Regions from separate parts of the Pseudomonas sp. zfem002 genome, predicted to be linked through region 1. Evidence: predicted binding sites of a transcription regulator. Region 1 holds the regulator's gene; each other region holds the start of a gene.
The links. The regulator FliA, encoded in region 1, starts transcription of late flagellar genes. The targets are predictions, from matches to a motif close to CTAAAGTTTNNNNNNNNNNNGCCGNTAA.
Positions count from the first base shown of each region.

Region 2: RTI28_RS25250 (methyl-accepting chemotaxis protein) is a predicted target of FliA. The motif match lies at 4,499-4,526, and genes of this name have one in related genera.
Region 3: RTI28_RS05885 (flagellar protein MotY) is a predicted target of FliA. The motif match lies at 3,715-3,742, and genes of this name have one in related genera.

Region 1 covers NZ_JAVYJH010000001.1:282,680-289,890, reverse strand. The annotation lists gene RTI28_RS01275 (chemotaxis response regulator protein-glutamate methylesterase) at 1-218, opposite strand, end outside; gene RTI28_RS01270 (chemotaxis protein CheA) at 264-2,498, opposite strand; gene RTI28_RS01265 (protein phosphatase CheZ) at 2,511-3,299, opposite strand; gene RTI28_RS01260 (chemotaxis response regulator CheY) at 3,319-3,693, opposite strand; gene fliA (RNA polymerase sigma factor FliA) at 3,800-4,540, opposite strand; gene fleN (flagellar synthesis regulator FleN) at 4,537-5,370, opposite strand; gene flhF (flagellar biosynthesis protein FlhF) at 5,491-6,807, opposite strand; gene flhA (flagellar biosynthesis protein FlhA) at 6,819-7,211, opposite strand, start outside.
Region 2 covers NZ_JAVYJH010000026.1:64,068-71,278, forward strand. The annotation lists gene RTI28_RS25240 (efflux RND transporter permease subunit) at 1-1,090, opposite strand, end outside; gene RTI28_RS25245 (efflux RND transporter periplasmic adaptor subunit) at 1,087-2,178, opposite strand; gene RTI28_RS25250 (methyl-accepting chemotaxis protein) at 2,370-4,400, opposite strand; gene RTI28_RS25255 (phytanoyl-CoA dioxygenase family protein) at 4,717-5,550, shown strand; gene RTI28_RS25260 (RidA family protein) at 5,564-5,980, shown strand; gene RTI28_RS25265 (EthD family reductase) at 6,023-6,319, shown strand; gene RTI28_RS25270 (TetR/AcrR family transcriptional regulator) at 6,471-7,172, shown strand.
Region 3 covers NZ_JAVYJH010000002.1:564,097-571,307, reverse strand. The annotation lists gene RTI28_RS05900 (response regulator transcription factor) at 1-340, opposite strand, end outside; gene RTI28_RS05895 (hypothetical protein) at 814-1,314, shown strand; gene RTI28_RS05890 (argininosuccinate synthase) at 1,360-2,577, opposite strand; gene RTI28_RS05885 (flagellar protein MotY) at 2,705-3,676, opposite strand; gene pyrC (dihydroorotase) at 3,809-4,855, shown strand; gene rnt (ribonuclease T) at 4,852-5,526, shown strand; gene RTI28_RS05870 (peroxiredoxin) at 5,587-6,189, opposite strand; gene RTI28_RS05865 (bacterioferritin-associated ferredoxin) at 6,418-6,639, shown strand; gene bfr (bacterioferritin) at 6,848-7,211, shown strand, end outside.

The DNA of each region.
Region 1 (7,211 bases):
CGCTGCATGATGTGACGAACCGCGGTGATGCCGTCCATGGTCGGCATCTCGTAGTCCATGGTGATGACGTCGGGCTTGAGCGCCAGTGCCTGGTCGATCGCTTCCTTGCCGTTGGTCGCGGTACCGACGACCTGGATGGTCGGGTCCGCCGAGAGAATTTCCGAGACACGGCGGCGGAAGAAACCTGAATCATCCACCACCAGGACCTTGACTGACATAAACACTCCATTACGGGGCGCAGCCGCGAGGCCGCGCCACCGGGATCAGATTCGCCGTGCGGCGTAACGCTTGAGCATGCTCGGCACGTCGAGGATCAGCGCGATGCGCCCGTCACCGGTGATGGTGGCGCCCGACATGCCCGGGGTGCCCTGGAGCATCTTGCCCAGCGGCTTGATGACCACTTCTTCCTGGCCCACCAGCTGGTCGACGACGAAGCCGATGCGCTGGGTGCCCACCGAAAGGATCACCACATGGCCTTCATGCTGCTCTTCGTGAGCGGCGGAACTGACCAGCCAGCGCTTGAGGTAGAACAACGGCAGCGCCTTGTCGCGCACGATCACCACTTCCTGGCCGTCGACCACGTTGGTCCGCGACAGGTCGAGGTGGAAGATCTCGTTGACGTTGACCAGCGGGAAGGCGAAGGCCTGGTTGCCCAGCATCACCATCAGGGTCGGCATGATCGCCAGGGTCAGCGGCACCTTGATGACGATCTTCGAACCCTGGCCCTTGGCCGAGTAGATGTTGATCGAGCCGTTGAGCTGGGAAATCTTGGTCTTGACCACGTCCATGCCGACGCCGCGGCCGGACACGTCGGAAATCTCGGTCTTGGTCGAGAAGCCCGGGGCGAAGATCAGGTTGTAGCAGTCCGACTCGCTCAGGCGATCGGCCGCGTCCTTGTCCATCAGGCCCTTTTCCACGGCCTTGGCGCGCAGCACCGCGGGGTCCATGCCCTTGCCGTCGTCGGAGATGGACAGGAGGATATGGTCGCCCTCCTGCTCCGCCGCCAAGACCACCTTGCCGCCCCGCGACTTGCCCGAAGCCTCGCGCTCTTCCGGGGTTTCCACGCCGTGGTCGACGGCGTTGCGCACCAGGTGGACCAGCGGGTCGGCCAGGGCCTCGACGAGGTTCTTGTCGAGGTCGGTCTCTTCGCCGACCAGCTCCAGGTTGATCTCTTTCTTCAGTTGCCGGGCCAGGTCGCGAACCAGGCGCGGGAAGCGCCCGAAGACCTTCTTGATCGGCTGCATGCGGGTCTTCATGACCGCGGTCTGCAGGTCGGCGGTGACCACGTCGAGGTTGGACACGGCCTTGGACATGGCCTCGTCACCGCTGTTCAGGCCCAGGCGCACCAGGCGGTTACGCACCAGCACCAGTTCGCCGACCATGTTCATGATTTCGTCCAGGCGCGCGGTATCGACGCGCACCGTGGTTTCCGCCTCGCTGGCCGGCGGGTGCTTGTCGCCAGCAGCGGCGGGTGCAGCGGCCTGGCGCGCGGGCGCGGCAGCAGCGGGTTTGCTCGCGGCAGCCGGTGCGGGCCGGGCCACCGGTTTGGCGACAGCAGCGGCAGCAGCCGGCGCGGCCGCGGCGGCTGGAGCGGCGCTCGCCACGGCATCGGCGGCGAACTTGCCCTTGCCGTGCAGTTGATCCAGCAGCGCTTCGAACTCGTGTTCGGTGATGTGATCGCTATCACCGGCGGCAACCGGCGCTTCGCTGACCACGGCAGCCGCCCCGGCAGCGGGCAGCCCGTCGACGACGAAGGAGCCCTTGCCATGCAACTGGTCGAGCAGCGCTTCGAACTCGGCGTCGGTGATTTCGTCGCTCGGTTCGGCGCCCACCTCGGCCACCGGAGCGGCGGCGCTGACACCCGGCAGGCCGTCGGCGGCGAACTGGCCCTTGCCATGCAACTGGTCGAGCAGGGATTCGAATTCAGCGTCGGTGATTTCGTCGCTGGCGACGTTTTCGTCCTGCGCCTGCGCGGCGTCATGCACGGCGCTCAGCGAGTCGAGCAACTGCTCGAATTCGCTGTCGGTGATGTCACCGGCGGCACTGGCGGCGGGTTCGGGCTCCGGCTCCGCCGCGACAGGCGCGGGTGCGGCGGCCGCTTCGGCGCCGGCAGGCTCGGCCAGGCGCGCCAGGGCACCGAGCAGTTCCGGCGTGGCCGGGGTGATATCGCTGCGCTCGCGAACCTGGCCGAACATGCTGTTGACCGTGTCCAGGGCTTCCAGGACCACGTCCATCAGTTCGGCATCGACCCGGCGCTCTCCCTTGCGCAGGATGTCGAAGACGTTCTCGGCGATATGGCAGCACTCCACCAGCTCGTTGAGCTGGAGGAAGCCGGCGCCCCCTTTTACAGTGTGAAAACCGCGAAAGATTGCATTGAGCAGGTCGGCATCATCCGGACGGCTTTCCAGCTCGACCAGTTGTTCGGACAGTTGCTCAAGAATTTCGCCGGCCTCTACCAGGAAATCCTGCAGGATTTCTTCATCGGCGCCGAAGCTCATCAAACGTGCTCCCTAAAAACCCAGGCTGGACAGCAGATCATCGACATCGTCCTGACCGGACACGACGTCTTCCCGTTTATCGGCATGAATCTGTGGTCCTTCACCCCGAGTCGGATTTTTGTATTGGTCACTCTCGGCAAGCATTTCCTGGCGGTCATGCTCGATACCGGCGAAGCGGTCGACCTGACTGGCCATCAACACGAGCTTGAGCAGATTCTTTTCGACTTCAGTGACCAGCGAAGTCACGCGCTTGATCACCTGGCCGGTCAGGTCCTGATAGTCCTGGGCCAGAAGAATGTCGTTGAGGTAACCGCCGACCTTGTGGCTGTCCTCGGCACTGCGTGCGAGGAACCTGTCGACACGCTGGACCAGCTCGCGAAACTCCGGCGCCGCCACTTCCTTGCGCATGAAGCGCTGCCAGTCGATCTGCAGCGCGCGGGCTTCGTCGCCCAGCTCGTGGAGCACCGGGGTGCCTTGCTCGACCAGGTCCATGGTGCGATTGGCCGCCGCCTCGGTGAGCTTGACCACATAGGCCAGGCGCTCGGTGGCGTCGGTGATCTGGGACATTTCCTCGGCCTGCGGGCCGTTGGTGTCGATCTGGAAGCTGACGATCGCACTGTGCAGTTCGCGCGTGAGTTTGCCGACTTCCTGGTACAGGCCGCGGTCACGGGTCTGGTTCAGCTGATGGATCAGTTGCACCGCGTCGCCGAACTGGCCTCGTTCGAGGCTCGCGACCAGCTCCTGGGCATGTTTCTTCAGGGTCGACTCGAAGTCGCCCAAAGATGATTCTTTATGGTCCATAGCGCCCCCGTTGCACGCCTCAGCCGTTGACGCGTTCGAAGATCTTGTCGATTTTCTCTTTCAGCACCTGGGCGGTGAAAGGCTTGACCACATAGCCGTTGACGCCAGCCTGGGCCGCTTCGATGATCTGCTCGCGCTTGGCTTCGGCAGTCACCATCAGCACGGGCAGGTGTTTCAGACGCTCTTCGGCGCGCACCTTGCGCAGCAGGTCGATACCGGTCATGCCAGGCATGTTCCAGTCGGTGACCAGGAAGTCGAAGTTGCCGGTTTCCAGCATGGGCAGCGCGGTAGTGCCGTCGTCGGCCTCGTGCGTGTTGGTGAAGCCCAGATCACGCAACAGGTTCTTGATGATCCGCCGCATCGTCGAAAAGTCGTCAACGATGAGGATTTTCATTTCTTTGTTCAATTAGACCTCCAAGCAGTCTTTAACGCGCTCAGCGCTGAACGCGCGTTCAATCAATTCCGGCTACCACGTTGTCACGACTGCATCGAACCTGCGTTCAACGCGCCCGCCATTCCCCCAGCCGACTGCGCAGACGGGCCGCGCACTGGCTATGCAACTGGCTGACGCGCGACTCGCTGACCCCCAGGACCTCACCGATTTCCTTGAGGTTCAGCTCTTCGTCGTAGTACAGCGCCAGGACCAGACGCTCGCGTTCCGGCAGGTTGGCGATGGCATCGGCCAGGGCTGCCTGAAAGCGTTCGTCCTCCAGATCGCGCGAGGGCTCGAGCTGGGCACTGGCGCCATCCTCGTGCAGACCTTCATGCTCGCCGTCCTGCAACAGGTCGTCGAAGCTGAACAGGCGACTGCCCAAGGTATCGTTCAAAATCCCGTAGTAATCATCGAGACTCAATTGAAGTTCGGCAGCAACCTCGTGATCTTTAGCGTCACGGCCGGTTTTTGCTTCAATTGCACGAATCGCGTCGCTGACCATGCGGGTATTGCGGTGTACCGAGCGCGGCGCCCAGTCGCCCTTGCGCACTTCGTCGAGCATGGCGCCACGGATGCGGATACCGGCATAGGTCTCGAAACTGGCGCCCTTGCTCGAGTCGTATTTGTTGGCGACTTCGAGCAGACCGATCATCCCGGCCTGGATCAGATCCTCCACCTGCACGCTGGCCGGCAGCCGCGCCAGCAGGTGATAGGCGATCCGCTTGACCAATGGGGCGTAACGCTCGATCAGTTCGTACTGGGCGTCACGGGAGGCCTTGCTGTACATACGGTAGCCGCTCGCGCTCATAGCACAGGTCCCGCGCTGGTAGGTTGCACCAGACGTTCGACGAAAAATTCCAGGTGTCCGCGCGGGTTGGCCGGCAGCGGCCAGCTATCGACCTTCTGGGCGATCGCCTTGAAAGCCAGCGCGCACTTGGAACGCGGGAAGGCTTCATAGACCGCTCGCTGCTTCTGCACCGCCTTGCGCACGCACTCGTCGTAGGGCACCGCACCGACGTATTGTAGGGCGACGTCGAGGAAGCGATCCGTGACCTTGGTCAACTTGGCGAACAGATTGCGCCCTTCCTGCGGGCTTTGCGCCATGTTGGCGAGCACGCGGAAGCGGCTCATGCCGTAGTCGCGGTTGAGCAGCTTGATCAGGGCGTAGGCGTCGGTGATCGAGGTCGGTTCGTCGCAGACCACCAGCAGGACTTCCTGGGCGGCGCGGACGAAGCTGACCACCGAGTCACCGATACCCGCGGCGGTGTCGATCACCAGCACGTCGAGGTTGTCGCCGATTTCGCTGAAGGCCTGGATCAGCCCGGCGTGCTGCGCCGGAGCCAGGTGCACCATGCTCTGGGTGCCCGAGGCCGCCGGGACGATGCGCACACCGCCGGGGCCCTGGAGGAGGACGTCGCGCAGCTCGCAACGGCCTTCGATGACGTCGGCCAACGTGCGCTTGGGGGTGAGCCCGAGCAGTACGTCGACATTGGCCAGGCCAAGGTCGGCGTCCAGCAGCATGACGCGACGACCGAGCTCGGCCAGTGCCAGCGAGAGGTTCACCGACACGTTGGTCTTGCCAACGCCACCTTTGCCGCCGGTCACGGCGATCACCTGTACGGGATGCATGCTACCCATATTTGTTCTTTACCTTGTCTTGCTTAGACCGAGGCCACATGACGGGCCGCGCTGGCTACAACCGCGAACTGCCACGCGGACCCTGTGATGCAGGTACTTTGCAACTGATACATATCCACCTCAGCCGACTCGCTTGCCGTCACTGTGGTACAGGTCGGCGAACATGTCGGCCATGGCCTCTTCGCTCGGCTCGTCCTGCATCTGCACACTCACCGCGCGGCTCACCAACTGGTGCCGCCGTGGCAGGTGCAGGTCGTCAGGAATGCGCGGGCCATCGGTGAGATAGGCCACCGGCAATTCGTGACTGATGGCCAGGCTGAGGACTTCGCCCAGGCTGGCGGTTTCATCGAGTTTGGTCAGGATGCAGCCGGCCAGGCCGCAGCGCTTGTAGCTGTGGTAGGCGGCGGTCAGCACCTGCTTCTGGCTGGTGGTGGCCAGGACCAGGTAGTTCTTCGCCTGGATGCCGCGACCGGCCAGGGTTTCCAGTTGCATGCGCAGGGCCGGGTCGCTGGCCTGCAGGCCAGCGGTATCGATCAGCACCACGCGCTTGCGCAGCAGCGGGTCCAGCGCCTGGGCCAGGGACTGGCCGGGATCGACATGGGTCACCGAGACATTGAGGATGCGCCCGAGGGTCTTCAGCTGCTCCTGGGCGCCGATGCGGAAACTGTCCATGCTCACCAGGGCCAGGTTCTGCGCGCCGTACTTGAGCACGTAGCGCGCGGCCAGCTTGGCCAGGGTGGTGGTCTTGCCCATGCCGGCCGGACCGACCATGGCGATCACCCCGCCCTCCTCGATCGGCTCGGCTTCCGGCACATGGATCATCCGCGCCAGGTGCGCCAGCAGCATGCGCCAGGCGTGGCGCGGGTCGACGATGTCCTGGGTGAGGTCGAGCAGGTCGCGCGACAGCGGCCCGGACAGGCCGATGCGCTGCAGGCGACGCCAGAGGTTGGCCTGGTGCGGCTTGGCGCCCTGCAGCTGGTTCCAGGCCAGCGAGCCGAGCTGGACTTCCAGCAGCTCGCGCAGGCCGGACAGCTCGGAGCGCATCGAATCGAACAGGCGCTGGTCGATGGCCGGGGCCGCCGGGGCGGCGACCGGGGCCGGCGCCAGCTCTTCGAGACGGGGCTCGACCAGCGGCTCGGAGGCGGTCAGCGGCAGGCCGGCGAACAGCTGGCGGTTGCCGGTATCGGTGTCGTTGCGGCTGCTCAGCTCGGCCTGGGCGGTGGCGATGCGCGATTCGGTCTTGCGCAGCTCGTCTTCCAGCTCGACGTTGGGCACCCGCGGCGCGAGAGCGGACAGCTTGTAGTCCAGCGCAGCCGTCAGCTCGACACCGCCAGCAATCCGTCGGTTGCCGATGATGGCGGCATCAGCCCCCAGCTCATCGCGAACCAGCTTCATGGCCTGACGCATATCGGCGGCGAAAAAACGCTTAACTTGCATAACCCACTACCTCAGCCGTTGGGGCCCACTGTGGCAACGATGGTGACTTGCTTGTTGTCAGGTATTTCCTGATACGCCAAAACATGCAAATTCGGTACAGCCAGGCGACCGAAGCGCGACAGCATCTGACGGATCGGCCCTGCAACCAGCAGGATGGCCGGCTGACCTTGCATCTCCTGACGCTGGGCAGCCTCGATCAACGAACGCTGAAGCTTTTCAGCCATGCTCGGCTCAAGAAGAACACCGTCTTCCTGACCTTGCCCGGCCCTTTGCAGACTATTGAGCAAAATCTGTTCCAACCTTGGCTCAAGGGTGATCACAGGCAGCTCGGACTCAGTGCCGACAATGCTTTGCACGATGGCGCGACACAATCCGACGCGGACTGCGGCAACCAGGGCGGCGGT
Region 2 (7,211 bases), on a different contig from region 1:
GAAAGGACACCGCAAGGACGATCGCGACCGCTTCGGCCAGCACCGTCAGAAAGCCGTTGACCGCTTGCTTGACCACGATCGACTGGTCGGCGACCTGAAGCATCTCGATGCCGTGGGGCAGCGCCAGCCTGACCTCCTCCATGCGGCTTCGCACCGTTTCACCGAAGTCCAGCAGGTTGCCACCGGCGGCCATCGAAATCGCCACACCGAGGGCCTTCTCGCCGTTGACCCGGAACAGCGGTGCCGGCGGATCGGCGGGAATGCGCCGGATCGAGGCGAGCTCGACCAGCGGCACGAAACGGTCATTGGCGCGCAGGGTCACGTTGCGCAGGCTTTCCTCGGAGGCGAAACCGCCGCTGACGCGCAGCGAGATCTTGTCGTCGGGCAAGCGCACGGTGCCCGACGGAATCACCGCGTTCTGGGCCTGCAGTGCCTTCAGTACGGCATTCTCGTCCAGCCCGAAGGAAGCCAGCCGACCGGGCGAGAACTCGATGACGATCTGCTCTTCCTGCACCCCGAGCAACTGCACCTTGCCGATGCCATGGATACGCAGCAGCTCCGCCCGCACGCCTTCCAGGTAGTCGCGCAGTTCCCGATCGGAGTAGCCCTCGGCGGTGAAGCCGAAGATCTGCCCGTAGGTATCGCCGAATTCGTCGTCGAAGAACGGCCCCTGCACGCCGCTGGGAAGCGTCGCGGCAATGTCGGTCATCTTCTTGCGCACCTGGTACCAGGCATCCGGGACGATGTGCGACGGCGCGTCATCGCGCAGGTTGACCATGATCACGGTCTCGCCCGGGCGCGTGTAGCTGTCGAGGCGGTCGAGGTAGGGGATCTCCTCGAGCTTCTTCTCCAGGCGATCGGTCAGCAGCTTGGTCGTATCGTCGATGTTCGCGCCAGGCCAGCGGGCGGCGACCACCATGGTCTTGATGGTGAAGGCCGGGTCTTCGTTGCGACTCAGCTTGGAATAGCTGAGGGCACCCCCGACCAGAGTGATCAGCATCAGGAAGAACATCAGCGGCATCTGCCCGATCGACCACGCCGACAGGTTGAATCCGCCCTTCTCCTCGGGTTGTCCGGTGTCCGACTTCATTGGGCCACCTGCTCAGCGTGGTAGACGACCTTTTGCCCGGCCCTGAGCTTGCTGACACCTGCGGTCACCACCGCATCGCCCTCGGCAAGACCCGACTCGATCAGCGCCTGGCTCGCCGTGAAGCGCGTCACCACCACGGGTTTGCGCACCAGCACCTGGTCGGCGGGCTGGACCACGAAGACCGCGGGTTTGCCATCCTCGCTGGTCAGCGCCGAGGCCGGGAGAATGAACAGGGTCTTGCCGGGCAGGAGCAGACGCCCGGTCACCGTGGCCCCGAGCGTCATCGCCGGCGGGGCATCGGGCAAGGCGATGCGGACCCGGTAGGTGCGGGTTGCCTCATCCGCGGCCGGGCTGGCATCGCGAATGCGGCCGATGACTTTGATCGCGGGGTTCGACACCAGCGCGACTTCCACCTGAATGTCGTTGGACACCGAGATGTACAGACGCTCGGAGATGTTGAAGACAGCGTCGCGCTCGTGGGTCGAGGCGAGCTTGAACGCCACTTGCCCGGCGTCGACGACCTGGCCGGTATTGACCATCGCCGCGCTGACGATAGCCGCGTCGGGCGCCTGCAACTCGGTGTAGCTGAGCTTGTTGCGCGCGCTGAGCAGGCCTGTGCGCGCGACGTTGAGCCTGGCGTTCGCCACCCGCCAGTTGGACGCGGCCTCATCGACCCGGGCACGGGCGACGAACTGCTTGTCGAACAGGGTCTTCTGTCGCTCGAGCCCCGAGCGGGCGAACTCCTCGGCCGCTTCGGCACTCCTGACTTCGGCCTCGGCCACCCGCACTTCGTTCTGCACGTCGTTGGGATCGAGCACCGCCAGCACCTGCCCCTTGGCCACGCTCATGCCGACCTCGACGCGACGGCTGGCGACCCGACCGGGGATGCGAAAGCCCAGGTCGGTCTCGATATGAGCGCGGATTTCGCCGGTCTGGGCAACCTCCTCGCCGATCAACCCGGGCTTGGCGATTACCGTACGGACGGGGCGCGGCGGCTCCTGCGAACGTTGTTCCTGCTGGCAACCGCTGACGGCCAGGCCCAGGCCGCAGAGCAGCCCGAGCACCCGAAACGTATTACACACTGTCATTTCATCTTCCCTCGATCAGGGCAAAAGGCAACGAAACGCGCGCCGGCATCGGATCCTGCCGCGGGTATACAAACGTCCTGGGAGTTTCCAGAGTCTAGTAGGCGCATGCCGGATCGATGGGGTGGTCGCGCATGAGGGGGTCGGCACTCAGCGAGCCTTGCCGGGACAATGCCCGGTGCTCATTGCCGGCATTATGCGGGGCGTCCGTCAGCGAGCCGGGAAGCGCTTCGATCGCCAGTCCCAGCGCTCGCGCGCGGGTCCTCGACGAACTCGAAGAGTTTCACCAGCGACGTCATCTCGCCGCCCAGATGGGCCAGGTCGGCGCTGGCCGCGGAAATCTCTTCACTGGCGGCGGCGGATTGCTCCGCGACATCGCGAATGCTGGAAACGCTCTGGTTGACCTGCTCGGCAACCGCGCTCTGCTGTTCGGTGGTGGCGGCGATCTGCCGGTTCAGTTCCTGGATGACGGACACGGAGCGATCGATGGCCATCAAGGACACCCCTGCCTGCCGTGCGGCCTGCACGGTTTCGCTGGCCATCAGGCTGCTTTCCGCCATCTTCTCCACGGCGTTCTGCGCGCCTTGCTGCAGGTTGTGGATCAGGGTCTGGATCTGCTCGGTGGACTGCTGGGTGCGCCGTGCCAGGGTCCTGACTTCCTCGGCGACCACGGCGAAGCCGCGGCCACCGTCGCCGGCCCTGGCGGCTTCGATCGCGGCGTTGAGGGCAAGCAGGTTGGTCTGCTCGGCGACCTCGCGGATGACGTCGAGCACCGTGCCGATGCTGGCGCTCTCATGCTTCAGCCGGCCGATGCATTCGGCGGATTGCTCGACGGCCAGGGCCAGTTTCTCGGTGTGCAGGATCGCATGCTGCACGGTAATGCCGCCCTCGCGGGTCTGCGCATCGGCATCCCGCGCCGAGGCCGCGGCACTCTGGGCGTTGCGCGCGACATCCTGCACGCTGACCACCATCTCGGACATCGCGGTCACCGCCTGCTCGATTTCCAGGCGCTGGGATTTTGCCCCCTCGCTGGTCTTGTTGGTGACACCGGAAAGCCCCTGGGCCGCACTGGCGATCTGCACCACGCCGCCGCTGACCCGCCCGATCAGCTGGCGCAGGCTCATGGTCATTTCCTGCACGGCCTGCATCAGCAGGCCCAGTTCGTCGCGGCGCTCGCCCTGGATGTCTTCGGTCAGGTTGCCCGCCGCGACCTTGCGGGCAATGCCGACCAGCCGTTGCAGCGGCGTGACGATCGACTGGGTCACCAGGATCGCCCCCACCAGCCCCACCAGCAGCGCGAGAATGGCGGCGCCGATGATCAGCATCCGCGCCTTGTCGGCTTCGCTGCGCAGCGATTTGAGTTCCAGCAGCGCCGAGGCCTCCGAGGAGGCCGCCACTTGCTGGGCGCGCTCGACCATGTCGTGGCGGGTCGACTCCAGCTCATCCAGGCTCTGGCGCAGCGCGGCGAACTGACGACGGTAGCCGCCCAGCTCGCCCAGGGCACTCTCGACACTGGAACGGGCCTGGTCATCGTCAAGCCCGGCCGAGAGCTGCGAGCCCTTGAACTCCAGCATCGAGAAGAACTCCTCGACCTGCTCGGCATCCTCGGGCAGGCGTCGGGTGATGTAGTTGGTACTGGAGCGCCGGGCCTCATGCAGCTCCATGGCCATTTCGTTGGCCTGGCTGGAGTCTTCCAGCAGGCGCATGGCGGTGGGGTCGCCGGCCATCTCGACGCGCTTGGCCGCAGCGTTGCTCAGCACCTCGTCCAGTTGATCGAACTGCTCGAACGCCTTGCGTGACGATTCATCCATGATGCCCTGGGCGGTCTTGTTCGCCGAAATGGCCTTGCCCAGGCCAAGCAGCTTCTCGCGATAGCTGCCGACTTCGCTCTGCACCTGGCGCATCAGGGCCTTGTTCTCGGGCAGTTGCAGGCGTCCTTCACACTCGGCGGCCCGCGCCTTGACCTCGTCGACCAGACTCAGCGCCTTGTCCAGGTACTGCAGGTCGCCGGTCATGATCAGTTCCTTCTCGTGCAGTTGCGCTTCCTTCAGGCCGACCTTGATGGTGTTGACCTCCAGCAGGTCGTCGAAGCGCAGCAAGGTCGAATTGAGCGCCGAAAGGCTCGCCCAGACGACACAGAAGGTGATCGAAAGCGCCAGGCCGAAGCCCGCGAACATTTTCTTGCGCACGCTCAGGTCGCGCATGAAAGCGCTGAAAGACTTCAATCCGCACCCCCCGCTGCACTTGCCAACTGACGGGTCGAGGGCAATAGACGCATCGAAATCCTCCATCGCCCGGACAGCGTCCGGGCGCAACGTTCTTGTTATCGGTGGATCCGAGTGTGCTTTTTGCATCGGCACAAAAGCTTCACCTATCACGCCAGAAAATAGGCATCTGAGGCCATGGCAATACGCCCGGCCGTCGCCTGGAAACAAGATGAATCATCTCGCTCCATAATTTACAATAACATGTGTTGTCCTAATTAGGGTCGCTTGCTAGGCTGCTGAGCACCTGCAAAAAACAATAAACAGGAGAACGGTCATGCAAGACTCGCTGAGCAAGGCGTTTCATGAAGATGGTGCCGTGCTGGTCAAGGGACTCTTGAGCCAGGAACAATTGGCCCGCTGCGCAGAGGCCTACGACTGGGCACTGCTCAATCACGGCCCGCATGCGACCCGGATGTTCGCCGGGACCACCCAGCAATCCCACGTCGACAATGCCAATCCCCTGGCCAAGGAGCGCCTGGAAGCGCTGGTTGCAGAGCTGCCGCTGGGCGAGCTGTTCGCCAGGATCTGGGGTTCGAAGAACGTCTGGTACTTCGCCGAAGAGGTGTTCCTCAAGGCCGGTGGCCAGGGCGCCAGAACCCTCTGGCACCAGGACACCTCCTACCTGCCCTGGGCCGGCAACCATTGGGGCAATGCCTGGATCAGCTTCGACGCCGTGCCCAAGCGCAACGCGCTGGAGATCGTCCGCGGCTCGCACCATGGACCGCGCTACGACGGCACTACCTTCACCGACCCGGACGACCCGACCCAGCCGCTGCACGGCAATGGCGCCCTGCCCCGCCTGCCGGACATCGAGGCCGAGCGCAGGGCCAACCCGCAGGCGTTCGACATTCTGTCCTGGGCCACCGAGCCCGGTGACGTCGTGCTCCTTCATCCCGGCTCCCTGCACGGCGGTGCGCCGGTCGATGCCGACTTTCCGCGGCGGCGCACCTTCGTCTTCCGTTTCTTCGGCGATGACGCGACCTTCCAGCCGCTGCCGGCCCACAGCGCCGCCGGCTACCCGCAACAGGGTGTGCTGTTTACCGAGGAACTGGAGCAACTGACCGCGGGCGCGCCGTTCCGCCATCCCACCTTCCGCCAGATCGTCTGACCGGAGTACGCCCATGACAACCCGCAATCTCAAGCGCCAGTCCATCACCCCGCCCGCGACCCAGGTGCTGTACGACAATTTCCATTTCTCCCCGGCCACCCGCGTGGGGGATCTGATCTGGGTCTCGGGCCAGGTGGGGATCGACCACAGCCTGACGCCCGCCGACGGCATCGTCGAACAGTCACACCTCGCCTTCCAGGCGCTCAGGCAGGTGCTCGAAGCCGCCGGCGCGACCCTGGCGGACGTGGTCGAGCTGACCACCTTCCATACCCGCATGCAGAGCGACATGGCGGAGTTTGCCAGGGTCAAGGACGAGTACTTCCCGACGCGCTACCCGTCCTGGACGGCGGTCGGCATCAGCGAACTGGCCATGCCGCAGCTACTCGTCGAAATCCGCGCCGTCGCGGTCGCGGGCTGCGGCGAGGCCTGACGATCGCGCCCCTGTTTACCTCCAACCCAGCAAGGAATTGCCATGGCTACCCTGATCGTCAGCTACCCCGTCGCCGAAGGCGCGACGTTCGACAAGGACTACTACCTGTCCACTCACCTCCCCCTGGCCCGGGAGGCCTGGGGCGGGTACGGTCTGCAGGACGCGCAGGTGCTGTTTCCCCATGCGGGTCCGCAACCCCTGGTGGCCTGCCTGATCCTGCGCTTTGCCGGACAGGCCGGGATCGACGCGGCGCTCACCGCCCCCGGAACCCCGGCGGTGCTCGCCGATGTCACGAACTTCACCAACATCACCCCGTCGATATTTCGCGCCGACGACTGACCCACAGCCCATACGGCGGGTGCGGGCGCTCCGCACCCGGCCGGACCGGGGTGTTTTATTGGCGCAACTTCACTATGCTGAGGCTCTTTTCGCCTGCATCGGCAGGCGAAAACCGCTTCCTTCATCCGACTTCGATACGTCCTGAGTACCCATGCCCGATACCAAAGCCCGTTCCACAACCGCCCCTTCACGCGAATGCGAAAACGCGCCAGAGACCGTTGCCCGCAGGGGAAGACCGGTCGGCGACCGCGATGCGAAACGTGCGGAACTGCTGGCGGCAGCGATCGCGGTCATCGCCCAGGATGGCTACGCCGGCGCGTCCATGCGCAAGGTCGCCAAGCAGGCGGGTTGCACCACCGGCGCGGTGACCTACTACTTCGCCAACAAGGAAGAGATGATCTCGGCGGTTGCGCAGAGCCTGTTCGATCAGGTCGACACGCTGCTGGAAGCGAACCAGGAACCGCTCGATATCGCCTCGCTGCTGCACCAGTGGATCAACTGGGTCAACTTCGACGAGCCGACCATGTGGCTGTCCTGGCTGCAGATACTCTCCCACGCCCGCCATGAGCCGGTGTTCGCCGACATCATCAAACAGCGCTATGACCGCTTCCGCCTGGTATTCACCCGACTTATCGAACAAGGTCAGACAGACGGCAAGATTCGCAACGACATTCACGCCGACGTGCTGGCCGACCAGATCAGCACGATCTGCGACGGCTGGCTGATGATGCTGCCCATCGAGCCGGAACGCTTCAGTGGCGAGCGCGGCAAGGCGCTGCTCGATGCGCTCATCGTCCTGATCGCCCCGCCGAAAGCCGTGAAGAGCACTGCCAGGAGCAAGGCGAAAGCCTGATGAACGACCGCCCGCGCGCATCAGCCGGGTGCCCGTCTG
Region 3 (7,211 bases), on a different contig from region 1:
TCGCACTGAGCAACTCGGTGAGATCCTGCTGCTTGCACACGTACCCCGCCGCCCCCGCCTGCATGCAGCGCATGGAAAAATGCCCCGGCGCCTGCGAGGTAAGCACCAGGACCTTGATGACGATGCCATTGGCCGTCAGCCGGCCAATGACTTCCAGACCATCGAGCTTGGGAATCCCGATGTCCAGAATGACGATATCCGGCAGGTGCTCCCGGGCCAGTTGCAGCGCATCCACGCCGTTGTCCGTTTCCCCAATCACTTCATAACCATGCCGGTCCATCAGCATACGCACGGCCAAGCGAATGACCGGATGGTCATCGACGATCAGCACTTTATTCATGGGCAAGATCCATTATTAACTATTCGACTTATTAGAGGCCCGCAACAATAGCCCAGTCAGTCCGTGCAATGCATGATGTCTGTGGCGAACACTTGCACGCAAAGACAAGTACTACATAAATAAGGGAATGCTCTTACAGAATATTCCTACAGACTGTTTTGTTTGACGGTTCTCGCGCGCCTTGTGCGAAGCCACCAAGGCATCAACGGATGCTAGCCATGCACATCAAAAATATCGTTACGAATAACGACTGACTGCTTGAAGGAAATTTCCCTAATAAGCACGAAATAAGTCCGATCCACCTGGCCCCAGTCGCCTGCGGTCCCAAGCCGCCCCCCCGAAAGACTTCCTCGGCAAGAGCCATCACCCGGTGATGAGCCAGCGCATTGTGCGCCAGACTCGCGGCAAAGCCCCCGGACCACGCGGCCCGAACAGCCGCGAGCAGACGCGCGACAGCGCAGAGAACACCGCCCATGAGCAGCTCAGAACCGAAGAGTCCACTGACCATCATCGCCATCTTCGCCGGAATCATCGAAGCATCGGCGCTGGCGTCTCTGCCGTTTCTGGATGAAAGCAGCCAGAGTATCTACACCTGGTTCCTGGTTGGCTTTCCTCCGTTTCTGACATTGCTGTTTTTTCTTACCCTGAACTTCAACACCAAAAGTCTTTATGGTCCGGAGGATCAGACGGCGGAAAACACGACAACGGAAACAATGGCAACGTCATCCCCTGCAGCGGATGCACGCAACCTGGAAAGTTCTCCGACACTTGCACTTCCGTTTTCACACGCAACAACCTTGACCACGGTGACCCTGTCCGGCCCCGGTTCACAGGCGCTTCTGGAAGTTATCGCGCGGCATGCCCTGCAGAACACAACGACGGGAACGCTGACGCTGCACAATCTGGAATCGGGGAAACGCATCAGTATCGTCGCCGAGACGCCACAAAATCATTCCCCACCGATCTGCGAATAAAAAAACCCGGCATCGATGCCGGGTTTTTTCAGTGACGCTGCCGAATCAGAGCGGCGAACGGCCCTTGCTCGCGGCAATGCGCATGCGCAGGGCGTTGAGCTTGATGAAGCCTGCGGCGTCGGCCTGGTTGTAGGCGCCGCCGTCTTCCTCGAAGGTCGCGATGTTGGCGTCGAACAGCGAATCGTCGGACTTGCGGCCAGTGACGATGACGTTGCCCTTGTACAGCTTCAGGCGTACCACGCCGTTCACGTTGACCTGGGAAGCGTCGATCATCTGTTGCAGCATCAAACGCTCAGGGCTCCACCAGTAGCCGGTGTAGATCAGGCTGGCGTACTTCGGCATCAGCTCATCCTTCAGGTGAGCGACTTCGCGGTCCAGGGTGATCGACTCGATGGCGCGGTGGGCCTTGAGCATGATGGTGCCGCCAGGGGTCTCGTAGCAGCCACGGGACTTCATGCCGACGTAACGGTTCTCGACGATGTCCAGACGGCCGATGCCGTTGGCGCCGCCGATACGGTTCAGTTCGGCAAGGACAGTGGCCGGGCTCATCTCGACGCCGTCGATGGCGACGATGTCACCGTTGCGGTAGGTCAGTTCCAGGTAGGTCGCCTGGTCCGGGGCGTTTTCCGGGGAAACGCTCCAGCGCCACATGTCTTCCTCGTGCTCGGTCCAGGTATCTTCCAGGACACCGCCCTCGTAGGAGATGTGCAGCAGGTTGGCGTCCATCGAGTACGGCGACTTCTTCTTGCCGTGACGCTCGATCGGGATGCCGTGCTTCTCGGCGTAGTCCATCAGCTTCTCGCGGGACAGCAGGTCCCACTCACGCCATGGCGCGATGACCTTGACGCCCGGCTTCAGCGCGTAGGCGCCCAGCTCGAAGCGGACCTGGTCGTTGCCCTTGCCGGTGGCACCGTGGGAAATGGCGTCGGCGCCGGTTTCGTTGGCGATTTCGATCAGGCGCTTGGCGATCAGCGGACGAGCGATGGAAGTACCCAGCAGGTACTCGCCTTCGTAGACGGTGTTGGCGCGGAACATCGGGAACACGAAGTCTCGCACGAACTCTTCGCGCAGGTCATCGATGTAGATCTCTTTGACGCCCATGGCCTGGGCTTTGGCGCGGGCCGGCTCGACCTCTTCGCCCTGCCCCAGATCGGCGGTGAAAGTCACCACTTCACAGTTGTAGGTATCCTGCAGCCACTTGAGAATCACCGAAGTATCAAGGCCGCCGGAATACGCCAGTACGACCTTTTTTACGTCCGCCATGCCATCACTCCACGGGGTTGTACGGAAAACCGTAGAGTCTACCATCCCGCCATGAAATTTACAGTGGGGCGACAGCTTGTGACGACAAAGCGACAGGAACTGTCGTGAGCGCGACGGACCGTCGCACTCAGGACTTGATCGCGGGTTTACCTGGCTGGGCCTGGGCCGCGGGACTCGCCGGGGCGCTTGACGGCGGCGTCGGTGCCGCGGGCTCCGCCGGTTTTTCCGCGGCGGGTTTCTCCACGGGCGTGACACGATCCAGCTGGATGTTCACCCGGCGGTTGCGCGCGCGGTTGGCCGGGGAGTTGTTGGCCGCCAGCGGATAACGCTCGCCGTGGAAACGCACGACGATGCTCTCCTCCGGCACGCCATGCGCCTTGAGGTACTCCTGCACCGCCAGGGCACGGCGCCGGGAGAGGTCGCGGTTGGTCAGGCGGTTGCCGCTGTTGTCGGAGTGACCGTCCAGCTCGATGTGGTTGACCGTGGGATCGGCCTTGAGGAAATCGAGCAGCACGTCCAGTCGCGCGCGGGCGTCGGCATCCAGGTCGATGCCGTTGCCCGGGAAGCCGACACGGGTCTGGCGGATCTGGTCGAAGTTCATCGGCAGCAGCTTGACCGAGCAGGCCTGGTAATCGGCATAGGCCTTGTTGAACTTCACCGGCAGCAGACGCACTTCCATGCTCTGTCCGGCCTCGCCGGCATAGTTGCGCACCACCGTGCTGCGGCCATCGAGCAGGCCGTTGATCAGGCGGCTGGCCTGGCCCTGGGAACTGTTGAACAGCACACCGCTGCGAGCCATGCGGATCGAACCGAGGTTGATGTCGCCGCGCCCCGGCTGCCACGGTGCGGCGGCGGCCAGCAGGGTCGCCGAGCCGGCACCGAGCACGTTGCTGGTCGAGCGCAGGCGGAAGGTCGCCTGCTCGCCGGCGCGCCGCACGAACTCGCCGCTGCCGAAGTCGGCAATGGGCTGGATCAGTCGGCACTCGAACTGATCGCCTTCGACCTTCCACTCGATGTTTTCCACGCGCGTCTGGAACGTGAGCGCGGCGGCCGGAAGGCTGGCGAACAGGCTGAGCAGGGCTAGATAACGCTGGCGCACGGGGCGGCTCCACAAAATTCTCTCGACTTACCTGCAGGCTATCGGACGGCATCGGCAAAACTTGATAGCGAGTGCTCGGAACAGGCTTTTCCGGTAGCATTCGCCCAGAGTTCGAACCGCCTGGAAAGCCCAATGTCCGATCGCCTGACCCTTCTGCGTCCCGATGACTGGCACATCCATCTTCGCGATGGAGCCGTCCTGCCTCATACCGTCGGCGACGTGGCGCGCACCTTCGCCCGCGCCATCATCATGCCCAACCTGGTGCCACCGGTACGCAATGCCGCCGAAGCCGGCGCCTATCGCCAGCGCATCCTGGATGCCCGCCCGACTGGCAGCCGTTTCGAGCCGCTGATGGTGCTGTACCTCACCGACCGTACCCAGCCGGAAGACATCCGCGCGGCCAAGGCCAGCGGCTTCGTCTACGCCGCCAAACTGTACCCGGCCGGTGCCACCACCAACTCGGATTCCGGCGTCACCAGCATCGACAAGATCTTCCCGGCCCTCGAAGCCATGGCCGAAGTCGGCATGCTCCTGCTGGTCCACGGTGAAGTGACGCGCAGCGAGATCGACGTGTTCGACCGCGAGAAGCTGTTCATCGACGAACACCTGCGTCGCGTGGTGGAACGCTTCCCGACCCTGAAAGTGGTGTTCGAACACATCACCACCGCCGATGCCGCGCAGTTCGTCAAGGAAGCCCCGGCCAACGTCGGCGCGACCATCACCGCCCAGCACCTGCTGTACAACCGCAACCACATGCTGGTCGGCGGCATTCGCCCGCACTTCTACTGCCTGCCGATCCTCAAGCGCAACACCCACCAGGTCGCCCTGCTCGACGCCGCCACCAGCGGCAACAGCAAGTTCTTCCTCGGCACCGACTCGGCCCCGCATGCCCGTCACGCCAAGGAAGCCGCCTGTGGCTGCGCCGGCTGCTACACCGCCTTCGCGGCGATCGAGCTGTACGCCGAGGCCTTCGAGCAGCGCAATGCGCTGGACAAGCTGGAAGGTTTCGCCAGCCTGCACGGCCCGGCCTTCTATGGCCTGCCGGCGAACACCGACACCATCACCCTGGTCCGCGAAAGCTGGACCGCCCCCGACAGCCTGCCGTTCGGCGAGCAGACCGTCGTTCCGCTGCGCGCCGGTGAGCAGATGCGCTGGCGCCTGCTGGAGGACAACGTGTGAGTGACGATCAGTTCGACGACGACCAGGAAGGTCTGGGCGGCGGTGGTTCGCGCCACCCGATGGCAGCGCGCTTTCGCGGCTACCTGCCGGTCGTGGTGGATGTCGAGACCGGTGGTTTCAACTGCGCCACCGACGCGCTGCTGGAAATCGCCGCGGTCACCATCGGCATGGACGAAAAGGGTTTCCTGTTCCCGGAACACACCTACTTCTTCCGTGTCGAGCCGTTCGAAGGCGCCAACATCGAACAGGCAGCCCTGGAGTTCACCGGGATCAAGCTCGATCACCCGCTGCGCATGGCGGTGAGCGAAGAAGCCGCGCTGACCGACATCTTCCGCGGTGTACGCAAGGCGCTGAAGGCCAACGGCTGCAAGCGGGCGATCCTGGTCGGCCACAACAGCAGCTTCGACCTCGGCTTCCTCAACGCCGCGGTGGCGCGCAACGACATGAAGCGCAACCCGTTCCATCCGTTCTCCAGCTTCGACACCGCGACCCTGGCCGGCCTGGCCTACGGTCAGACCGTGCTGGCACGGGCCTGCCAGAGCGCCGACATCGACTTCGACGGACGCGAGGCGCACTCCGCCCGCTACGACACGGAGAAGACCGCCGAGCTGTTCTGCGGCATCGTCAACCGCTGGAAGGAAATGGGCGGCTGGCACGACTTCAACGATTGAAGGCGTTTTCCCGCGCATAAAAAAACCGGCCATCGAGGCCGGTTTTTTTATGCATGGCAATTACAGCTTGCCAGCGTTCTCGCTCAGGTACGCGGCAACGCCTTCTGGCGAAGCGGTCATGCCCTTGTCGCCTTTTTTCCAGTTGGCAGGGCAGACTTCGCCGTGCTCTTCGTGGAATTGCAGGGCGTCGACCAGACGCAGCAGCTCGTCCATGTTGCGGCCCAGCGGCAGGTCGTTGACGATCTGCGAACGCACGACACCGTTGGTGTCGATCAGGAAGGCGCCACGGAAGGCCACGCCGCCTTCGGACTCGACGTCATAGGCCTTGCAGATCTCGTGGGAGATGTCGGCGGCCAAGGTGTATTTGACCGGGCCGATACCGCCGTTGTTGACCGGGGTGTTGCGCCAGGCGTTGTGGGTGAAGTGCGAGTCGATCGAAACGCCGATGACTTCGACGTTGCGCGCCTGGAACTCGGGGATGCGGTGGTCCAGGGCGATCAGCTCGGACGGGCAGACGAAGGTGAAGTCCAGTGGGTAGAAGAACACCAGGCCGTACTTGCCCTTGATAGCCGAAGCCAGGTTGAAGCTGTCGACGATTTCGCCATTGCCCAGTACAGCGGCGACGGTGAAGTCCGGGGCTTTTTTGCCAACGAGCACGCTCATTCGATATCTCCTGATGGTGTTGAATTTGACTACGCAGGCGTGAGAATCCGCCTGACATGGGTTGAGCATCATACACGGCCCCGGGCGGGACGCCGAGTCATGGCGATTCGACTCTTTTTCCTACCGGCGGTCGCTCTATTTCGCCCCTTGAAGAAAGTGCTTTGACAAGCATTCTCATTACCATTAGGCTTCTCTTATTCGAGCCTAACGCCCTGATGGTTTTCTTCTATGTATGTGTGTCTTTGTGTTGGTGTAACCGACGGACAGATCCGCGATGCGATCTATGAAGGATGCTGTAGCTACAAGGAAGTCCGCGCCGCCACCAATGTGGCAAGCCAGTGTGGCAAATGTGCGTGCGTCGCCAAGCAGGTGGTACGCGAGACCCTCGCCGAAATCCAGATCAGCCAGGCCGCTGCCCTGCCCTATCCCGTGGAATTCACCGCGGCCTGAAAAATAATTTTCCCGCATTCCTGAAGAACCGGACCCCGTGTCCGGTTTTTTTATGCCTGAAATTCAAATAGTTAGGTATAGAACGCGGACCAAAAACATTCTTATTCCGATTAATTTTTATTTATTATTCAATAACTTAGGTTTGACAGCGAAAGTTGTCAGGATCAAACTTCCGCTCATTGACACTCTGACAGGGCGGGACCCCACCATGAAAGGCGACGTAAGCGTCATCCAGCATCTCAACAAGATCCTCGGAAACGAGCTGGTCGCGATCAACCAATACTTCCTGCATGCCCGCATGTACGAAGACTGGGGTCTGGATAAGCTCGGCAAGCACGAATACAAAGAATCCATCGACGAAATGAAGCACGCTGACAAACTGATCAAGCGGATTCTGTTTCTCGAGGGCATCCCCAACGTCCAGGACCTGGGCAAACTGCTGATCGGCGAACACACCCGGGAAATGCTCGAGTGCGACCTGAAGATCGAGCAGAAGGGCCTGATCGACCTGAAAGCCGCCATCGCCCACTGCGAAACCGTCGGCGACTTCGGCAGCCGTGAGCTGCTGGAAG